DNA from 2 places in the Tardiphaga sp. genome. Region 1 is predicted to be linked to the other one. Evidence: predicted binding sites of a transcription regulator. Region 1 holds the regulator's gene; the other holds the start of a gene.

Evidence for each region. Region 1 encodes LexA, which represses DNA repair genes until DNA is damaged. Its sites were predicted from a motif close to TGTTCNNNNTGTGTTCNG; they were not measured.
Region 2: ACEK02_RS11410 (PA0069 family radical SAM protein) is a predicted target of LexA. The motif match lies at 1,290-1,307, and genes of this name have one in related genera.

The regions. Positions count from the first base shown of each region.
Region 1 covers NZ_JBGMOE010000122.1:36,946-44,322, reverse strand. Annotated here, with positions in the region: gene ACEK02_RS16740 (glutamine--tRNA ligase/YqeY domain fusion protein) at 1-147, shown strand, start outside; gene ACEK02_RS16735 (ComEC/Rec2 family competence protein) at 361-2,643, shown strand; gene lexA (transcriptional repressor LexA) at 2,667-3,383, opposite strand; gene ACEK02_RS16725 (N-acetyltransferase family protein) at 3,685-4,254, opposite strand; gene ACEK02_RS16720 (Orn/Lys/Arg decarboxylase N-terminal domain-containing protein) at 4,276-6,633, opposite strand; gene glp (gephyrin-like molybdotransferase Glp) at 6,793-7,377, opposite strand, start outside.
Region 2 covers NZ_JBGMOE010000073.1:692-8,068, forward strand. Annotated here, with positions in the region: partial or broken gene ACEK02_RS11400 (GNAT family N-acetyltransferase) at 68-547, opposite strand; gene ACEK02_RS11405 (glycosyl transferase) at 559-1,128, opposite strand; gene ACEK02_RS11410 (PA0069 family radical SAM protein) at 1,329-2,492, shown strand; gene ACEK02_RS11415 (VOC family protein) at 2,604-3,062, shown strand; gene ACEK02_RS11420 (ribonuclease HII) at 3,138-3,863, shown strand; gene ACEK02_RS11425 (glycosyltransferase family 39 protein) at 3,946-5,454, shown strand; gene ACEK02_RS11430 (uracil-DNA glycosylase family protein) at 5,562-6,389, opposite strand; gene ACEK02_RS11435 (electron transfer flavoprotein-ubiquinone oxidoreductase) at 6,545-7,377, shown strand, end outside.

The DNA of each region.
Region 1 (7,377 bases):
GAGCCGGCGCTGGCGAGTGACAATACGAGCGACGTCGTGCAGTTCGAGCGTCAGGGCTACTTCTGCCGTGACAAGGATTCAGCGCCGGGCAAGCTCGTTTTCAACCGCACCGTCGGTCTGCGCGACAGCTACGCCAAGCTCGCCTGAGCTCAGGTGTAGGTAAAGCACCGGGGCGCTTGCGCCGGTGCGAAACCCATCACGGTCATGTTTGGTGTTGATGGGTTTCGCGAAGACGCTCTACCCATCCTGCCGCCCTCCGCAGCCCCAGGGATTAGTTTTCGGATTCTGCATCCGTTCCGCTAGTCGCCGGCAGCCCTTCCGATAGCATTCGGGAGGGCGAGCGTGGCGTGCGGGCGTTCGATGGCGCGGGGCGGGGATCAGCAACAGCGGCGGGGCCGATCCGGTACGGCGACCACATGGCCGCCGCCGGCCACGGCAGGCGTTGCTCTTCCGTCAGCGTCGTCATCAACTTTGCGCGTCGAGAAGCTCCGGACGTGGGTGCAGGCCGAAGCCGGTCCCGGTCGCTTGCTGCCCTGGGTGCCGATCGCTTTCGGCAGCGGCATCGCGCTGTATTTTGCCGCCGAGCGCGAACCGGTGGCCTGGGTTGCCGCCGCGACAGCGAGCCTTCTTTGCTTGGCCGCGTTTCTGCTGCGGCGACAACGATGGTTTCCACCGATCATGCTTGTTGCAGCCATCGCGGCCGGCTTTGCTGTGGCCGCCGTGAAGACCTCACGCGTGGGGCATGAGGTTCTGGCGAAGCCGCTCTATTCCGTCGCGTTGACCGGCTTTGTGGAAACCCATGAAGAACGGGAGCGCACGGACCGCTTCGTGCTGCGCGTCGCGACGATGGACAGCCCGCGCGCCGCACCAAAGCTGACGCGTGTCCGGCTCTCGGTGAAGAAAGGGACCGCGCCTGCCGTCGGTCGTTTCATCGAATTGAAGGCAAGGTTGCAGCCGCCGCTGTCGCCGCTCCGGCCGGGCAGCTACGACTTCGGACGCGATCTGTATTTTCAGGGCATCGGCGCGTCCGGTTTTGTGACGGGCGGCATCAAGGCCGTCGATCCGCCGGTACAGCCGAGTGTGACGCTACGCTATTCGGCGACCATGCAGGGGCTGCGTGACGCCATCGACGCACGAATCCGTACCGTGCTTACAGGCGACAACCGCGCTATTGCGACAGCGCTGCTCACGGGGCGCCGCGATGCAATTTCCACCGACGTCAACGACGCGATGTTCATCTCCGGCCTCGGTCATGTACTGTCGATCTCCGGCTATCACATGGCCGTCGTCGCCGGCGTGGTGTTCTTCGCGATACGCGCGCTGCTGGCGCTGATCCCCGTGCTGACGGTGACATTCCCGATCAAGAAGGTCGCGGCAGCGGCGGCGCTGTTCGCAGCGCTATTCTATCTGCTGCTGTCCGGCGGCGAGGTCGCGACGCAACGTTCGTTCTTCATGACGGCCGTGGTGCTGATCGCCGTCATGGTCGATCGCCGCGCGGTGACGTTCCGCACGCTGGCGGTGGCCGCGATGATCGTACTGATCGTGGCGCCCGAAGCGTTGATTCATCCGAGTTTCCAGATGTCATTCGCCGCGACACTGGGGCTGGTCGCATTGGTGCAGATCGGCATGCCCGCGCTGTTTGCCTCTCCCGATCATTCCGCGACAGCGCGCGTGGCGCTATGGGGTGGACGCGAGATTGCAATGCTCGTGCTGGCCTCGCTGGTGGCAGGCCTCGCCACGACGCCCTATGCCGCGTTTCACTTTCATCGCGTCACGCCTTACGGCGTCCTCGCCAATCTGCTGGCGATGCCGGTGGTCTCCGCGCTTGTGATGCCTGCCGGCATTCTCGGGCTCGTGGCTATGCCGTTCGGCTTTGACGGCGTGTTCTGGGGGCTGATGGATCTCGGCATCCAGTGGATGATCGTGGTCGCGCAATGGGTCGCCGCGTTGCCCGGCGCCATCGGCCGGATGCCGGCCTTCGGGACCGGACCGCTGATACTAGCCAGTATCGGCATCATCGTCCTCGGACTGCTGCGCACGCCGTTGCGCTTCGCGGGGGCTGGCGTGCTGGCGCTCTCGATTGTCTGGGCGTTACTGGTCAAGCAGCCGGATGTGCTGATCTCGGGTGACGGTCACAGCGTCGCGGTACGGGGCAGGGACGGGCTTCTGCGCGTGATGCGCAGCGTCAAGGATACGTTTCTGCTGAAAGAGTGGCTCGCCGGCGATGCAGATGCGCGCCTGCCGACGGATGGCTCCCTCAGCCATGGCGTGTCCTGCGACCGCGACGGATGCATCACGCCGCTCGCTGATGGTGCTTTGGTGGCACTGGTGCTGCAGCCGGGTGCATTCACGGATGACTGCGAGAACGCGGCGCTCATCATCACGACGAAACAACCGCCAAAGGATTGCCGTGCGTTGGTGATCGATCAGGATCGCCTGCAACGAAATGGGGCGATGAGTGTGCAGCGAAAGGCGAACGGCTTTGCTATCGACGCTGTGCGGCCGCGCGGCTTGGATCGCCCGTGGTCACGCGCCATTCCCGATGAGCCATCACCCGACACGCCACAGGCGGGTCGTCCGCAGCAAAACCGGCCGCTCGATGCGACGCCGGCGGAAACTGATCTTCAACCCGAAGATCAGTAGTCCGTCAATGCGACAGCCTTGGCTTAGTAGCGCCGGTACAGGCCGATCAGCCTGCCCTGAATGCGGACCCGGTTGGGTGGCAGGATGCGGACTTCATAGGCGTCGTTGGCAGGCTCCAGCGCGATCGACGCGCCGCGGCGACGGAAGCGCTTCAGCGTGGCTTCCTCGTCGTCAATCAGGGCCACCACGATGTCGCCGGTGTCGGCGCTCTCGTTGCGCTGGATCAGCACGGTATCGCCGTCCAGAATGCCGGCGTCCTGCATGGAATCGCCGCGCACTTCGAGCGCGTAATGTTCGCCGGAGCCGAGCATGTCCGCGGGCATGCTGATGGTGTGACTGCGGGTCTGCAGGGCCTCGATCGGCGTACCTGCGGCGATCCGGCCCATCACCGGGATGGCGACAGTCCGACCGTTATCGTCATCGCCGCTACCGATGCTGGCGGCCGGACGCACCCTGCCGAGCGTGCCTTCGATGACACTGGGTGTGAAGCCGCGGCGGCCGGTGCCGCCAGTAACCGGCGCGCCGAGCTCTGGCAACTTGATGACTTCGATGGCGCGGGCGCGGTTCGGCAGCCGGCGGATGAAGCCGCGTTCTTCCAGCGCCGTGATCAGACGGTGAATGCCGGACTTGGAGCGCAGGTCGAGCGCATCCTTCATTTCGTCGAAGGAGGGCGGGACGCCGGCTTCCTTCAGCCGTTGATCGATGAATCGCAGGAGTTCGTATTGTTTGCGCGTGAGCATCTGAAGCCATCCTCAGTTGACGGTGTCGGCCGCCGCGTGCGTTTCAAAGGGCCTTCGAACGGTGAGCCTCAATCCAGGGGCGATCATTCGAAGATCGGTTGCGCGAGTTCGGGCACTCTCAAACTACTCAAAGCCACAGAATCTCGAAACAAATCATGAACGAACACTATATGTTCCATATGTGTTCCGCAATGCTTAATTTGCCGTCAACGGAAAGCGCATTGAGCGCGGCTGAGGGGCTGTTCCTGGCCGGTCGTCGATCTCTTGCCGGATACCGAAAACGCTCCTGCCGGAGCTTGCGCTATGCGGACGTCACCCGCCCGACGGGCGGCGGCGGAGTCGTGGAGCCGGTGGCTAGCGAGCGCTGAACCATGATCGTGTCGGCCCAGCGGCCGGAGCGATAGGCGACACCGGGTAGCAGGCCCACGCGGGCAAAGCCGAAGCTCTCATGAAGGCCGAGCGAGGCCGTGTTGTCGGCATCGATATAGCCGATGATCTGCCGGAAGCCGGCCGCCGCGCAGACGTCGATGAGTTCGCGCATCAACAGTCGGCCGATGCCCTGGCCGACATGTCCGTGGTGGATATAGATCGAATGCTTGACCGTGTAGCGATAGGCCGGTCGTTTGCGGAACAGCACCACATAGGCGTAGCCCACGACCTCGCCGCCTTGCGTGGCGACGAGATGCGGGAACCGTTTGCTGCGCAGGTTCTTGCGCCGGTCTCTGAGATCGTCGGGCTGCGGCGTGTCGGCGTCGCTGACGCCTTCCTCGACGCCTTGCCGGATGTGCCGGCGATAGATCGCCAGCATGGCATCCACGTCGGTGTCGCGTGATGGTCGGATGACGACCGGCTGTTCGAGTTCCGTTGGCAAATCAGGCTCCTTACGTGCTCCCTATTCGGAGACCACGTAAGTGTAAAGCCGGATCCGGCCATTGGCGTCGACCTTGCGGTAGATGCCCTGAATTTCGACGTCGAAGCCCGGGAAGGTGTTGAAGCAGGTCTCGAACATCCGGAGATAGTCGATCATCGGCTTTGAGCGGTCGGTGAGCCGTTCGCCGGGGACGATCGTCGCGATGCCGGGCGGATAGACAACGAACGGCGTCGTCGCGACGCGCCCGAATATTTCGTCGATCGGGAGGTAATCGACGTCGTTGCGCACCAGACAGCGCGCGGCATCGTGAGGTGACATGGCGATCTCCGGCAGATGGTCAGCGGAGAATTGCTTGGTCTGGAGTTCGCTCACATTGGCCTCGCGGAAGAACCGGTGCATGTCGCCGCACAGATCCCGCAGACGTATGCCCGCATAACGCGCGGGCCTGCGCCGTGCGAATTCCGGGATGACGTCTTCAAGCAGCGCGTTGTCGTCATGAAATTTCTTGAAGGCGACAAGGCCCGATATCAGCGTGCCGGCCTTGCTGGCTTCCACGCCGGGTGTCAGCAGGAAGAGCAGCGAGTTGAGGTCGTTCTTCTCGGGGACGATGCGGTTCTCGCGCAGGAACTGAGCGACCACCGGAGCAGGGATGCCATGGTCGGCATAGGCGCCGGTGGTGCGATCGAAGCCCGGCGTCAGCACCGTCAGCTTGTTCGGATCGGTCATGGCGAAACCGGCGACCATGCCGGGAAAGCCATGCCAGGCGGCGTCAGGTGCGAGCTGCCAGTAGGACGGATTGGTGGCCAGCTGGTCGGTGCCGATGCTTTCCCAGGGCACATTGTGAACAGCGCCTTCGCTGGCTGCGTCGGGAATGGCGACGCGCTCGGGCACGAAGGGTTCGAAAAACCAGCGGCGCTCGGCGCGGGTTTCCTTCTCCTCGAACTCGCGGCGCACCGCGCGCATCTTCTTGCGCAGTTCGATGCCAAGGCGGATCGTGTCGTCCCACAACACTTCGCCGGAGCGGCCCTTCATCATCTGCGCGCCGACATCCAATGATGCGAACAGCGGATAGAATGGTGAGGTCGAGGCGTGCTGCATGAAGCTTTCGTTGAAGCGCCGATGCTCGACGCGGCGCTTCTGCCCGCGGATATGCCGATCCTTCATATGGATCTGCGACGCCTGCGAAAAGCTCGCGAGCTGCTTGTGGGTCGACTGCGTCGCAATGATGCCCGGCGAATCCGGGCCGAGCTCCTTGAGCCCCATGGCGAAGCGGCCGGCATAGAGCGGGTGGAATTTCATGAAGCCGGCCCAGGCTTCGTCGAACAGGATGTAATCGCAGAGATGGCCGATGCGCGCGATGATCATCTCGGCGCTGTAGATGGTGCCGTCATAGGTGCACTGTTCCACGACCGCGACACGGAAAGGGCGCGGGCGTTTCCACGCCTCGGGATCGGTGACGAGCGGATTGGTGCGGATGCGCTCGCGCAGCGCGGCCTCGTCGGTGGCGGCCCAGTCCATCGGGCCGATCAGGCCCCACGGATTGCGCGACGTGGGCACATAGATCGGCACACCGCCCGAAATCATCAACGCGCCGTGCAAGGCCGCCTTGTGGTTGTTGCGATCGAACAGCACCAGATCGCCATCGGTGACCAAAGCCGACAGCGCGACCTTGTTGGACGTAGAGGTGCCGTTGAGCACGAAATAGGTCTTCTCCGCGCCAAAAATCTGCGCGGCTTCCTTCTGCGCCTGCAAGGCGGGACCTTCATGAGTCAGCAGGTCGCCGAGATCGAGCACGGAATTGTCGAGGTCGTCGCGAAACACCGCTTCCCCGAGATGTTCCATGAACACGCGCCCGATCGGGCTGCGGCTGTAGAACACGCCGCCATTGTGGCCCGGGCAGGTCCAGAGCTGGTTGCCTTCCTCGGCATAATCCACCAGCGCGCCGAAGAACGGCGTCTTCAGCGTCTCGGCATATTGCTTGAGGCGGCTGATCAGGTTCTTGGCGATGAAGGGTGGCGTTTCCTCGGAGAGGAACACATAGCCGTCGATGAAATCGAGCACCTCGACCGGGACGTCCTCGAACCGTTTGCGGCGGATCAGCAGGATGATGGGGAAGTCCAGGCCGCGTTTGCGCATCAGGTTGATCAGTGCTGCGGTCTTGCCTTCGAGGCCCTTCTTGCCCCAGTCGACTACCATGCAGCCGATCGCCGCGTCGGTCTGGACTGCGATCGTGGCGTCTTCAAGCTTGCGCGCCTTGACGACCTCGAAGCCGGAACGCTCGATCTCATCGACGATCTGATTGAGGCGAATGCCTTCGAGATCGTCGGCGTCGAATGTTGGCATCGCAAACAGGAAATTGAAGCGTTTGAAATAGTCCATCTGTCCACCGATCTTGTTTCGCTGCGATCTCTCGCTGCGTTACGTGACAATTCAGTGACTGAAACCGCGTTGAGGTATCTCAGTCAGGAAAAAGCTTTTGGGAATATGCCGTGAGCAGGAGTTTCGACGGCGGCGGCGTTCTGTGAGGTGTTTCGTCAGCTAGATTGGCAGACGAATGATCACGCAGGAATCGCCGGCAACCGCAGCCGGTGCGAATGGCCTGCGGATCAGAAGTCCTTCGGCAACAGCCAGATTTCCCAGCAGCGATGAGTCCTGTTTCATCACCGGCGTCGCCACCACGGTGCCGTCCGCGCGCGTTTCTAAACGCGTGCGCAGATAATCTTCGCGCTGGTCGTTGGCGGCGAGGTCGCGTCCGAGCACCGCGGGTTCGAGCGCGTGAGCGATTTCGTTTCGGCCGGATAGCGCGCGCAGCAGCGGCACCATGAACAGGAAACCGCAGACATAGGACGAGACGGGATTGCCGGGCAGGCCGATGACGCGCATTCCCTCGCGGCGTCCATGCATCATCGGTTTGCCGGGGCGCATGGCGATGCGCCAGAACGCCATCTCGACGCCGGCATTGATCAGGGATTGCTGCACGAGGTCGTGGTCGCCGACCGACGCGCCGCCGGTGGTGATCAGCACGTCGGCCCTCAGATCGATCGCGCGCTGAATGGCTGCCGTGGTCGCCTCCAGCGTATCCACGGCGATGCCGAGATCGACCACCTCGGCGCCTTCGGCACG
Region 2 (7,377 bases), on a different contig from region 1:
GAGCGTCTTCGCGAAACCCATCGCCTGCGGCACTTGATTGATGGGTTTCGCTTCGGCGCGCTGCGCTCTACCCATCCTGCAAGTCGAGGTCCCAGGTCTCGCCGATCAGATCCTGCCCGAAACTGCGATGCGGCTCGGTGGCGACCAACGCGAAGCCGGCATCCTGATAGATTTTTCGCGCGGCGCCGAGATTGCTCTGGGTCCACAGGGTGATCCTGCGATAACCGCATTGCCGCGCAAAGGCGATGGCTTCCGTCACCATGCGCAGGCCGAGCTTTTGTCCGCGCGCCTTGGGATCGATCAGCAAGAGCCGAAACTTGGCGACGTCGTCGGATGCCTTCACGAGAAACAGCGAGCCGACGGGCGCGCCATCCTTCTCGGCGATCCAGCATCGCTCCCACGCAGGATCGCATGATGCGACGAATTCTGCGGCGATGTCAGCCACCAGCGCTTTGAAGGACGCGTCGAATCCGTATTCACTCGCATAGAGTTCGCCGTGGCTGCGGATGACCCAGTCGATATCGCCGGGCTGGAGATCGCGTAACACCGCTGCCATGGTCAGGCGACGATGATCCGACTGCGCAGCAGGGTGCGTGACGACCGCCCGAGTTGACGCAGCAGCCGGGCCTCGGAGCGCCGGGCATCGGGGGCGTAGCCGCCAAGCCGGTCGTAATGGTCGCGTGCGATCAAGAGTCCCTGATCGGCCTTGGGGCCAGTGATCACGCGGATCATGTGTTTCAGGCCATCGCCAAATCCGGGCTCATCATAGGGTGAGCGCGCATAGCGGAAAATGCCCGCGCGGGGGCGATTGCTGGTCGAGACGCGCTGGATGAATTGCTGGGTCTCCTCGATCCAGCCGGCATCGAGCACGGCACCCGCATGCAGGAACATCAGCCACGGCGAACGCGCCTGCTTGGCGCCGGCGGCCATTGCCGCAGCGCGCGAGCCCTGCGAGGTCAGGAAGCCGCAGCCAGCGACATCGGCGACGCGTTCGATGACATCGGTGCCGGCACGATCGACCAGCAGCACTTCGCGGATCACACCGGCAGCCGCGCCCGGCACCAGCGCTGCCAGTGTCGCAACAGCGGGCTGTTCGATGCCTTCGGTGGGGATAATCACGCTCAGCATGGATTTCGGGTTGATACCTCTAACAAGCACCCAACTGCGTTATCATTTCGTCATACTCTACGCAGCACTGTCAGCCGCGGCAATTTGGGGCAAGCCTAAGCGGTAGTCCAAAGGGCGGTCGGAGAATGCACAGTGCCTGCCCTGTGCGCCATCCCCATTTATGTTCTTGATTTGTTCCTTATCTGCGCTATCGTGGCTTCATGAGTCGCCAGATCGCTGCCCTCAAGCACCCGCCGGTCCCGGCGCCCTCCGATAAACCGGCGGGTGCGCTTTCCCCTTTTCCGGAGATCGCGGTGGCGATCGACAAGCAGCGGCGACGGGGTCGCGGCGCCCAGTCCAACGACAGCGGGCGTTACGAGGCCGAGGCCCGGGTCGCCTTCGACGATGGCTGGCAGAGCCTAGACGAGCTTCCGCCATTCAAGACCGTGGTTGCCACTGACACGGCGCGCAAGGTCATCACACGTAACGAGTCGCCGGATATCGGCTTCGACCGTTCGATCAATCCCTATCGCGGCTGCGAGCATGGTTGCGTCTATTGTTTCGCCCGGCCGACCCACGCCTATCTCGGCCTCTCGCCGGGGCTGGATTTCGAGTCGAAGCTGTTCGTGAAGCCCGATGCGCCGGCGCTGCTCGAGAAGGAGCTGGCGGCCGCCGAATACGAGCCGAAGATGATTGCGATCGGCACCAATACCGATCCGTATCAGCCGATCGAGCGCGAGCGTCAGGTGATGCGCGGCATTCTCGAAGTGCTGGAGAAGGCCGGTCATCCCGTCGGCATCGTCACCAAGTCGGCTTTGGTGACCCGCGATATCGATATTCTGGCGCGGATGGCGAAGCGCAATCTGGTCAAGGTGGCGCTGTCGGTGACGTCGCTCGATGCGAAACTCGCGCGCACCATGGAGCCACGCGCGTCGACGCCGTCGAAGCGGCTGGAAGCTTTGCGGCAGCTATCCGAGGCTGGCATTCCGACCACGGTGATGGTGGCGCCGGTGATCCCCGCACTGAATGACAGCGAGATCGAGCGCATTCTCGATGCCGCCGCTCATGCCGGCGTCAAGGAAGCCAGCTACGTGTTGCTGCGGCTGCCGATGGAAGTGCGCGACCTGTTTCGCGAGTGGCTGATCGCGAATTATCCGGACCGCTATCGGCATGTTTTCACGCTGATCCGCGAAATGCGCGGTGGCCGCGATTACGACTCGCAATGGGGCACCCGCATGAAGGGCACCGGACCGATGGCCTGGATGATTGGCCGCCGCTTCGAGATAGCCTGCACGAAGCTTGGTCTCAACAAGCGTCGTTCGAAATTGACCCTCGATCATTTCGAGAAGCCGGCCGGTGCCGGGAAGCAATTGAATCTGTTCTAACTCCGCAGGTCTCGCAGCATACGGAGTGGTGGAGAGGGGACGTTGGCAGGAAACCAGAGCCTGCCAGCGTCCCTCTTTTCGATCTATAGAGTGAGTCTAGGAGTGACGCGCATGACAACGAAGAAACCACCCGCGCCGATCGCGCGCATGACGGTGATCACGCTGGGCGTCGCGGATATGCGCAGGAGCATTGCCTTCTACGAAGCGCTGGGCTTTACGCGAAAGGCCCGTGCCTCTGGCGACGCCATCGCCTTTTTCGACACCGGCGCCAGCGTTCTCGCGTTGTTTCCGTGGGAGCAACTGGCGCAGGATGCGACATTGCCTGACCATCCCAGGCCGCAGGCGTTTCGCGGCAGTACGCTGGCGTGGAATTGTCGCTCGGAAGACGAGGTCGATGCGGTCCTCGCTTTCGCCGTCGATTGTGGCGGATCGCTGCTGAAGCCGGCGCGCAAGACCGACTACGGCGGCTATTCAGGCTACTTTGCCGATCCGGACGGACACGCCTGGGATGTAGTTGTGGCCCCAGGTATCGAGGTCGGCGACGACCGGCGGGTGCATCTGGACGATTGAAGGCCCGACCTGAATAGCGGGCATGATCCTGAGTTCCCGGTTGCACCCCGAGAGCTGCTTCAGCACGATCCCCCGATGATTCGGGATGAGAAGAAAGCGCCGGCCAAGCCGCGCAAGATAGCAGTAGCGCCGAGCTTCACGCGCGAGCGCGCGTTGCTCAAGAAAGGCATCTGGCCGGTGGCGGGCTGCGATGAGGCCGGCCGTGGTCCGCTGGCCGGCCCGGTGGTGGCGGCGGCGGTCATCCTCGACCCGAACAACATCCCCAGGGGACTCGATGATTCCAAGAAGCTGACAGAGAGCAAGCGCGAGGCGCTGTTCGAGGAAATCTGCGCCACCTCGTCATTTGCCGTTGCCTATGCGTCACCCGCCCGGATCGACCGCGACAATATCCTGCGGGCCTCGCTATGGGCGCTGGCCCGCGCAGTCGCGTCGCTGCCGGATGCGCCGAAGCATGTGTTCGTCGATGGCCGCGACAGGATCGATACGGTGGCCGATTGCGAGGCCGTCATTGGTGGCGACGCACTGGTCTTGTCCATCGCAGCAGCCTCGATCATCGCAAAAGTCTCGCGCGACCGGCTGATGTGCCGGCTTGCCGAGGATTGCCCGGGCTACGGTTTCGAGGTGCACAAGGGTTATGGCGTGCCGCAGCATATGGCCGCGCTGAATGAACTGGGGCCCAGCATTCATCACCGCAGCCTGTTCGCGCCCGTTGCTGCGGCGCGTGCGCGGCATCAGGCTGGCGCCCGTGCTGCAGGCCTGATCGAGGTCCATACTACCATCGATATCGAGATATCTGCCTGAGCCGACAGGCGGTTGCCTCTCCCGGCTCCGCGCCGTATCACCTGAGCACGCTTCATTCCCTGCTGGCCGGTTCAGACGTTCAATGCGTTTCACCTCCCTGATCGTCGAACTGATCCGCGCCCGGCCGCGGCTGGTGTTCTGGATCGTCGTGCTGTGTCAGGCGGCGATCTGGCTGTTTGTCCCCCTGCTGCTCTATCGCGGTCCGCCCGGCGATCTCGCCACTGTCTTGGCCTATGGCCGGGAATATCAGGTCGGCACCCATCTGGGTCCGCCGCTGGCGTTCTGGCTGGCGGACATCGCGTTCCGGGCCGCCGGCAATCACGTCTTCGGTGTCTATGTGCTGGCGCAAATCTGCGCCGTCCTCACCTTCCGTGCGGTCTATCAGCTGGGCAGGACTATCGTTGGCGGCCCGCAGGCCGTGATCGCCGTGCTGCTGACGATGACTGTTACGGCTTTCAGCACGCCCGGCATCGAGTTCAGCCCGCTGATTCTCGCGCGTCCGCTCTGGGCGATGTTCCTGCTGCATGCGTGGCTGGCGATCGGGCAGGGCCGACGCAATGCCTGGTTCGCGCTGTCCATCGAGGCAGGTCTGCTGTTGCTGACGACGCCCCATGCCATGTGGCTGCTGCCGCTGCCGCTCGTCTTCGGTCTGGCGACATCGCGCGGCCGGCGTAACCTGACGTCGTTCGACCCACTCTATGCGCTGCTGGTTATCGCGGTACTGACATTGCCATGGGCGATGTGGGTTATCCGGGCCGGTGCACCGGTCTTGCCAGCCCTTCCCCAACTGGATGATCTTGCCGGCAAAGCACGGCAGTGGGGCGTGCTGATGGCCTGGCTGCTCGCGTCAACGACCGGCGCAATCGTGCTCACGGCGATGAACTGGGGTCGTATCGTTCCGAAGAGCGAGGAAGCTCCGATCATCTTCCGCCCGCCGGTCGATCCGCTGGCGCGTGGCTATGTGTTTTTCTTTGCGCTCGCGCCGGGCCTGCTCGGCAGCTTGTTTGCGGCCCTCTACGGCCTCGATCGCGTGGTCGGCGGTGCCGGCATCGCTCTGGTCATGTCGGGTCTCGCCATCGTCGTGGCGTCGGGGGACCTGATTGCGTTGCGGCGGCAGCGGATCCTGCGCAAGGTTTGGGCCTTTGCGATTATCGCTCCGGCACTGGCAGCTTTCGCAAGCCTCGTGATTCTGCCTTGGGTCGATGGTCGCGAAGATGTCACAGCGCTTCCCGCACGCGAGATCGGGCGCTTCTTCGGTGAGAGTTTCGAGCGTCGCACCAATCGTCCACTGTCGGCGGTCGCGGGCGATGCGCAACTCGCCGCATTGATCGGCATGAGCGCGTCACGGCCGCATCTGCTGAATGATGCCGTGCCTTCGCGCACGCCATGGATCACGCCAGCGAAGTTCGCCGAGAGCGGCGGTGTCGTCGTGTGGCGCGCGGCGGATACGGTGGGCACACCGCCTGCCGAGATCGCGCAGCGCTTTCCCGATCTCGTGCCCGAAGTGCCGCGCGCCTTCGAGCGTCTGGTGAACGGCCGGCAACCCGTGTTGCGGATCGGCTGGGCGATCGTGCGGCCGAAGACCCTTTAGTCAGGTCCCCATGGTGAGGGGGCGCCTCTTGCGCCGTCTCGAACCATGAGTTGCTTGGCTTATCTCGCCTAAACCCACTGAGGTTTAGGCTGGGATGAGGACTGGGCCTATTTCCCCGACGGTGCTTCCAGCGCCTTGGCGATCGAGCGCAGATCCATCCAGGTCATGCGCTTGTAGGATGGCGAGCGTAGCAGATAAGCGGGGTGGAACGTCGCCAGCGCCTTGATCTTGCGTGTGCCGGTGTCGTAGTCGACCCAGCGTCCCCTGGACTTCATGATACCGTCGCGGGTCTGCAGCAGTGTCTGTGTCGACGGATTGCCGAGCGTGACGAGGATGTCCGGATTCACCAGTTCGATCTGGCGCCGGATGAACGGCAGGCAGATCTGCGTTTCCTGCGGCGTCGGTGTGCGGTTGCCCGGAGGCCGCCACGGAATGACATTGGCAATATAGACGTCGGTGCGCTTCAGCCCGATCGCCCCCATCATCAGATCGAGCAATTTGCCGGAGCGGCCGACGAAGGGCCGGCCTTCGATGTCCTCGTCGCGGCCCGGCGCCTCGCCGACAAACATGATCCGTGCCTGTGGATTACCGTCGGCAAACACCAGTTGGGTCGCGGTCGATTTCAGCGCGCAGCCGTCGAATGTCTCCAGCATGCCACGCAGTACCTCGAGCGAGGGTGCGGTGCGGGCGGCATCGCGGGCGGCAGCAATCGCCACGTCGGGGGCGACCTCGACGCGGGCAGGTGGGCGCGGCGGCGGAGGGGGCATGCCGGTCAGCGGCGGCCGCTTCGGCCCGGCATCGGACAGCTCCCGGGCAGGCACCGGCAGGTCGTCGGACAGCCGGTTCACCGGCTCGTCCATCAATGCGCAATCGACCCCGGCCTCCAGATAGAAGGCGAGCAGTTGCGCAACACGGGGCTGGGGCTCAGGCGTCATGGCCGGGGATCACAGGCATGCCACCAATCTAGGCCGGATCGCCGCCCAGCGAAACGGCCCCTGTGCATTTCGGTGGTTGTTCTTACCTCAAAAATGGGAAACAACACCCTTAGAAGCGTTCTGATCGGGTTGGAAACGGGTCTGAGATCAATATCATGAGCACTGAAGAACTACCGCCGCGTGAGTCCATGGAATTTGACGTCGTGATCGTCGGCGCGGGGCCATCGGGCCTGTCGGCTGCGATCCGGCTGAAACAGCTCAATGCGGACCTGTCCGTCGTGGTGGTCGAAAAGGGTTCCGAAGTCGGTGCGCATATCCTGTCCGGCGCGGTGATCGATCCCGTCAATCTCGACAAGCTGATCCCGGATTGGCGCGAGGATGCGGACTGCCCGCTGAAAACCCAGGTCAAGGATGACCAGTTCTATTTCATGACCAAGACCGGTGGCTTCAAGCTGCCGAACTTCCTGATGCCGCCGCTGATGAACAATCATCATTGCTACATCACCTCGCTCGGCATGGTCTGCCGCTGGCTCGGCGCCAAGGCTGAAGCGCTGGGCGTCGAAATCTATCCGGGCTTTGCGGCTGCCGAGACACTGTACGACGAGAACGGCGCGGTGCGTGGCATCGCCACCGGCGACATGGGCATCGGCCGCGACGGCAAGCCGAAGGATTCATTCACCCGCGGCATGGAACTCCTGGGCAAGTACACCCTGTTTGCCGAAGGCGCGCGTGGCTCGCTGACCAAGCAGATTATCGCCAAGTTCGCCCTCGACAAGGATTGCGAGCCCGGCAAGTTCGGCATCGGTATCAAGGAAGTCTGGCAGATCGATCCGGCCAAGCACCGGAAGGGCACGGTGAAGCACTCGTTCGGCTGGCCGCTCGATAATGACGTCGGCGGCGGCACGTTCCTGTATCACTATGACGATAACCTCGTCGCGGTCGGCTTCGTGCTGCATCTGAACTACGAAAATCCGTATCTTTATCCGTT